2 regions of the Aliiroseovarius sp. ABM4_368 genome follow, and region 1 is predicted to be linked to the other one. Evidence: riboswitches for the same ligand, from Rfam matches in the RefSeq annotation. Region 1 holds a riboswitch; the other holds the start of a gene.
The links. A riboswitch is a leader RNA that binds a small molecule or an ion and turns the genes downstream of it on or off. The one in region 1 is predicted to bind FMN.

Region 1 (3,411 bases):
CTTCTCTATCGACGTGGACACGGCCAGCTATGCAGTTGTTCGGCGTGATCTGAAATCGGGCTATATGCCGAACCCCGACGCGGTGCGGATCGAGGAAATGGTGAACTATTTCCCCTACGCCTACCCCGCCCCCGACGGCCCGCATCCCTTTGCGCCGACCGTCACGACGATGCAAACCCCGTGGAACGCCGGAACGCAGTTGGTACAGATCGGCATTCAAGGGCAAGAGGTCACCGAACGCCCGCCCCTGAATCTCGTCTTCCTGATCGACACATCCGGGTCGATGTCAGACGCCGACAAGCTGCCGCTCTTGAAGCAAAGCCTGCGTCTGATGCTGTCCGAACTGCGCCCCGAGGACGAGGTCGCAATCGTAGCCTATGCGGGCAGCGCGGGTCAGGTGCTTGAGCCGACGAAAGCCGCCGAGCGCACGAAAATCCTGTCCGCCTTGGACCGCTTGGGGGCCGGAGGCTCAACCGCGGGCGCGGAAGGGATCGCGCTGGCCTATCAGGTGGCTGAACAGATGTATGACGACGGCGATGTGGGGCGGGTGCTTCTGGCCACCGATGGCGATTTCAACGTGGGCATTCATGACCCCGAACAGTTGAAGGATTTCATCGAGAAGAAACGCGACAGCGGCACCTATCTTTCCGTCCTCGGCTTTGGGCGCGACAATCTGGATGACGCGACGATGCAGGCGCTAGCACAGAACGGCAATGGTCAGGCGGCTTATATAGACACGCTTGGGGAAGCGCGAAAAGTGCTGGTGGACCAGCTGTCCGGCGCGTTGTTCCCGCTAGCGAATGATGTAAAAATTCAAGTCGAGTTCAATCCCGCTCAAGTCGCTGAATACCGCCTGATCGGCTATGAAACCCGCGCCTTGGCGCGCGAGGATTTCAACAACGACAAGGTTGATGCAGGCGAGATTGGGGCCGGTCACCAAGTCACCGCAATTTACGAGGTGACGCCCGTCGGGTCGGACGCCGTACTGACCGACGCGTTGCGCTATGCGCCCGCGCCGGATGCCACAGACAGTGACGAACTGGGCTTCCTGAAGCTGCGCTATAAACAGCCGGGTGAAGATACCAGCACGCTGATCGAAACACCGATTGTCGCAGGCGCGTTTGATGCGAACCCAGAGCAAAGGTTTGCGGCCGCCATCGCAGGCTTTGGCCAATTGCTGCGCGAGGATAAGTATCTGGGCGACTGGAGCTATGCTGACGCGATCGCCTTGGCCAATGGTGCCAAAGGCGACGACCCCTATGGCTATCGCGCCGAGGCCGTCACCTTGATACGCCTTGCGGAAAGCCTGTCCAAGTAAGGGTGCTTGGCATCCAACGCGAGGGGGCTTCGGCTCCCTCGTGTCTTTTTACGGATCAGGGTTCTTTGACTTGCGCCCAGATCTTGGCCAGATCAGCTCAATCACTGTCGCAACGCCAATGGAATACACAAGTACGGTGAGGATCATACTCCATCCCTGCGACACGCCTAGTGCGTTTAACAGGAAATCCAAGCTGAAAGGCTCGATCACGCGAAGAAAATCTAGAGTGATAAGCGGAAGCGAAATGCACACAGCAACCATGCCTATCACTGCGTCGCGCAGTTTTCTGTCTTCGTTTGGATTTGTGCTCAACTTCTGTGACCTAGCTCAAGTTCATTTGCGAACGATCAGCGCCCATACACCACAAAAAACCATTGCTGGCATCCAAGCAAGTTTCAGGAGCAAAGGCGCGACACTCTTGACCCTCCCCCTCCCCCACCCTACTTTCCTCGACGCTGCCCCAACCGGGGCAGTGACATTCTCAGGGCGGGGCGGAATTCCCCACCGGCGGTAAAGGAGCGTTATGCGTTTCAAGCCCGCGAGCGGCCCCCTTTGGGGGGTGACAGCAGATCTGGTGCGACTCCAGAGCCGACGGTTACAGTCCGGATGGAAGAGAATGGGTTAGGGTACACGGGATCCGTGTGCCCTGTCCTTCTGCCTTGGGTCATTGCGTAAGGAAGAAAGGACAACTCGCATGACTCAGTCAACTTATCTTACTCAACCTGCCCGCGCGGCGGGGCTTATGGTTTTGGCAGGCGCTACATTTGCGCTGGTCAATACCGGGTTGCAATCGGCAACCATGGGCAAGGGCGCGTCGGCCCCTGCCGTAACCTTCTGGCAATATCTGATTGCGCTTGGTTTTTACCTACCATGGGTGTTTCGCCACCGCGCGGCGGTGATGAAAACCGGGCAGGTGTGGCTACACGTGCTGCGGGTCGCCTTGGCAGCGGGTGGCGTACAGCTTTGGACGCTGGGACTGGCCCATGTGCCGATCTGGCAGGCGATAGCGCTGATCCTGCTGTCACCGTTCTTTGTGACACTCGGCGCGGGGCTGGTCTTGCGCGAGCATGTGTCCATCCATCGTTGGGGCGCCGTTGTTCTGGGCATCATCGGCGGGGCGATCATATTGGAACCGTGGTCGGATCGCTTCCAACTGGCCGCCCTTCTTCCAGTGGGGGCAGCCGCACTGTGGGCGGCAAGCTCGGTCGTGACGAAATTCCTGACCCATCGCGACAGCACCGAAACGATCACCATTTACCTGCTGCTGCTGCTCAGCCCGATCAACGCGGGTCTGGCGCTTGGCACCGGGTTCGCCCTGCCCCCGAACGCCATATGGCTGGTGGTCGGCGCCGGGCTTCTGACGGCCTTTGCCCAACACGTGCTCGCCCGCGCCTATGCGATGGCGGATGCGGCGTTCCTTCAACCATTTGACCACCTGAAACTGGTGTTCAACGTGCTGCTGGGGTTCGCCGTCTTTGGCTTCCTGCCCACCGGGTCCATGTGGGTCGGTACGGCGGTCATTCTGGCGGCCAGCTTCTGGTTGTTGGAACAGGAACGACGCCAAGCGACCTGATACAAAAAGGGCGCGGAAAGCTCCGCGCCCTTCGGTACATCTGAGGTGTCAGATCAGGCTTCGATGGCCTTGGCTTCGACGTCATTCTTACCAGCAATCTCGATCCGACGCGGTTTCAGCGCCTCTGGCACTTCGCGGATCAGGTCGATATGCAGCATGCCGTTCTCATGGGTCGCGCCCGAGACACGGACGTGATCGGCCAGATGGAAGCGACGTTCGAACGCACGTGTCGCGATGCCACGGTGCAGATAGGTGCGTTCGTCCTCCGCGGCTTTCTTGGCCGAGACGAACAACGCTTTGTCACGCAGCTCGACCGACAGTTCGTCTTCGGTGAACCCAGCCACAGCAACCGAGATGCGCCAAGCGTCTTCGTCGGTTTTCTCGATATTATACGGGGGATAGCTGTCGCGGCTGACATCATTGGTCAGAACCCGGTCCATCAGGTCTGCAATCTGGTCAAAGCCAACGGTGGCACGGTACAGGGGCGACATATCAAAATTACGCATTGGGTGTCCTTTCA
Region 2 (3,411 bases), on a different contig from region 1:
AGCTGATCCAGATCGACGGGTCTGATCATCGTTGGTTTGAGGATCGGGGCGATCCCTGCACCCTGCTCGTCTTCATCGACGATGCCACCAGCACGTTGATGGAATTGCGCTTTGTTAAATCTGAGAGCACCTTCAGCTACTTTGAAGCTCTGGAAGGCTATCTGCTTCGGCACGGCCGCCCTGTTGCCTTCTATAGCGACAAGCATTCGGTATTTCGGGTTTCAAAGGATGACGCCAAAGGCGGTGCTGGTATGACTCAGTTTGGTCGTGCCCTAAGCGAGCTCAACATCGAGATTCTTTGTGCAAACAGTTCCCAGGCCAAGGGCCGTGTTGAACGCGCCAACCGAACGCTTCAGGACCGGCTGGTGAAAGAGCTGCGGCTTGCCGGGATATCCGATATGAAGGAAGGCAACGCTTTTCTGGAGGGCTTCAAGACGCGTTTCAACGCTAAGTTTGCAAGACCCCCGGCCAAGCCAGACAATCTGCATCGCGCTTTAAATATCGAGCCAGATCGGCTCGATGATGTGCTGTGCTGGCGGGACAAACGCTATGTCGGAAAGCAGCTGACATTCTCCTATGATCGCAAACCGATCATGCTCGAAGAAAGCGACACGTCACGCGGTCTGGTGGGCAAACACGTGGACACCTATGCGTTCGTGGATGGCCGGTTCGAAGTGCGCTGGAAGGGAAAGCCCCTGCCCTACAAAATCTTCGACATGGATCAGCGCATAACCCATGCGGCCGTCACCGAGAACAAGCGCCTCGGCGCAGTGTTGGCTCATGTAAAGGAATTGCAAGATGCAGCTCCGTCTAAACCCAAGGTTAGAACAAACTCTGAAAGGATGGGGTATCAACCGAATGGACGCAAACCCGGTCGGCCATCTGGATCCCGAGCCAGAAAGAAGATTGCTCCCGAGGTCGCGGTGGCTCAGAGTGACCGATAGCGGACGTTCAAACAGGTGCTGGAGAATGTCCGCATTGCGGGACAAACCCGCCTTTTGCTCACGCGGCTATTGCTAGCGCAGCATTTCCTTGCCTGTGCGGCAACATCTTTTTGTTGGTGCAGCGAATTTCATCGAACCGGACCTTCAAAAACGTCAAAACCGACCAATCCAATCCATCCTTTCGCTGCGGTCAGTTTCGACCATCGAGGCGCAGGACAAAGCTGCCCTGTACTTCCGCAGCGACAAGCACCCGTTTGTGCAGATCTCTGGTCCCAAAACCACATATTGAATGTGGAGGAAGCCCTGCAACACATGCTGTGGGTCAAAAACCCATGCCACGCACGGCTAAGAATTTGTATAGGGACGCAGTCAATCACGCGTTTCAGCTGGACCGAATTGAAACTTCCAACGACGCGAAGTTTGCATTGGTTTCATCAACGGCATTGACATTTTTATAGCTCGAAAATATCGAAATACCATTCTCAGGGCGGGGTGAAATTCCCCACCGGCGGTGATAGCCCGCGAGCGCCATTCTTAGGGATGGGTCAGCAGATCCGGTGAAATTCCGGGGCCGACGGTCATAGTCCGGATGAGAGAGAATGGAGTGCATGCGCCTGCTGGCGCAGGTGCTTCTCTGCGCTCTGGGATTCTGTCATATAGAAAGGACCTAGAGCTATGACAAAATCCCCCAAATTCGCCTTCATCAAGGCGCGCTGGCACGCTGACATCGTCGATCAGGCACGTGTCGGGTTCGAGCAGCGACTCACGGAAATTGGCATCAATGCCGTGATTGATACCCATGACGTGCCTGGCGCTTTCGAGATGCCCCTGCTGGCACAAAGACTGGCGGAAACCGGTGACTACGGCGCAATTGTTGCGGCGGCGTTGGTTGTCGATGGCGGCATATATCGCCATGATTTTGTGGCGCAAGCCGTTGTCACAGGACTGATGGAGGCTAGCATGAAAACCGGTGTTCCCGTACTGTCCGTATCGCTGACTCCACATCATTTCCAACCAACCGACGAGCACCAAGCGTTCTTCTATGATCATTTCATAAAGAAGGGGCGTGAAGCGGCTGATGCAGCAAGAGAGGTTGCTGCGCTGCATAAGAGCTTGCAATTGAACACCACAGCTGCCGCCTGAGGTGACAGGGCGGCGCGGCGTGGTCGCGGCGCTCTTTTCTATGCCGTAGATGCGGACGTACGGTTCTAGGAGACCAACCGTTCTGCGGTGAATTTATCCGTGATCAGCAAGTCGATGATTCCGGTGTTCAGGGCGCCGCGGATGGCTTCGGTTTTGGCTTTTCCGCCAGCCAAGGCCATCACCCGGTCAACCTTGTCCAACTCCTCAAGAGTGATGCCGATGACCCGGTCATCCAGAGGCGTTTTAACGTAGGCGCCGTTTGCATCATAAAACCGAAGGCTCATGTCTCCAACGCCACCCATATCTGCAACCTCGGCCAATTCGCGCGACGAAAAGACATTGCCGCTTCTTGAAAGCATCCCCGAGGGCTCAACCGCACCGATCCCGACAATCGCGAGGGTGATGCGCGCAAATAGGTCCACTGTTTCGCGAACAAAAGGATCCCCAACTAAGACAAGTTTTGCCTCACGCGATTGCGCAACACCCGGGGCACTCAGCACATGGGCCTCGGCGCCAGAGAGTTTTGCAAGCCGGGCCGTCAATTGGTTGGCATGCATCTGCACGGTTGGGTTGCCCATGCCGCCGAGCGTCTGGACAACAGATTTGGCTTTGCCCGACTTCATCGGGTGAATGTTCTCGACCATGCGCAAAATAGTTTCGGACCAGCTTGATACGCCGATGATCTCGCCTGTTTGTAGGGTCGCTTCGACGAAATGCGCAGCGGCTTCACCAATTCTTGCCATAATCGCACCGTCGCGATCTTCGGTGCATTCGACGACAATCGCTTCAGACAGCCCGAACTGATGTCTCAACGCGGCTTCGAGTTCGGCGTAAGTTCCGGATGGAGAGACAACCGTGGTGCGCACGATTTCCTCTTCCTGCGCCTTCTTCAGCATCCGCGAGACAGTAGCCTGAGATATGCGCAGGTGTGACGCGATATCAGCCTGGCGTTGGTTTTCGACGTGATACATCTGGGCAACGCGGGCGATCAGGCGTAATTCGTTTACACGGGACATACTGGCTCCAAGTTGACCACATAGGTGAATATTTATTCGCTACACTGGAGCGACCGTCCGAGCAACAGCGTTTCTCCAAGTTTTTAAGTCGGTTTCTCTTTTTTCAAGCGCGATGCGCGGCGTAATTTCGGCACCATCGTTGGAAAGTTCACGCAACGCATCAAGGTTTGGCCAAAATCCAACCGCCAGCCCGGCTAAATGGGCGGCCCCAATTGCCGAAGCTTCAGAATTGATACAGGGCGTAACGGAATGGTTCAAAAAGTTGGCGACCATCTGCATCAGGAATGGGTTTCGGCTTGGTCCGCCAT

Region 2: linked by a shared signal. The riboswitch ahead of ACXAH3_RS15655 (6,7-dimethyl-8-ribityllumazine synthase) and the one ahead of ACXAH3_RS10705 (DMT family transporter) in region 1 are both predicted to bind FMN.

The regions. Positions count from the first base shown of each region.
Region 1 covers NZ_JBSWYR010000003.1:274,735-278,145, forward strand. The annotation lists gene ACXAH3_RS10700 (vWA domain-containing protein) at 1-1,318, shown strand, start outside; FMN riboswitch at 1,792-1,940, shown strand; gene ACXAH3_RS10705 (DMT family transporter) at 2,013-2,891, shown strand; gene ACXAH3_RS10710 (Hsp20 family protein) at 2,945-3,397, opposite strand.
Region 2 covers NZ_JBSWYR010000007.1:10,215-13,625, reverse strand. The annotation lists gene ACXAH3_RS15660 (ISNCY family transposase) at 1-944, shown strand, start outside; FMN riboswitch at 1,419-1,549, shown strand; gene ACXAH3_RS15655 (6,7-dimethyl-8-ribityllumazine synthase) at 1,620-2,087, shown strand; gene ACXAH3_RS15650 (sugar-binding transcriptional regulator) at 2,153-3,103, opposite strand; gene ACXAH3_RS15645 (FGGY family carbohydrate kinase) at 3,143-3,411, opposite strand, start outside.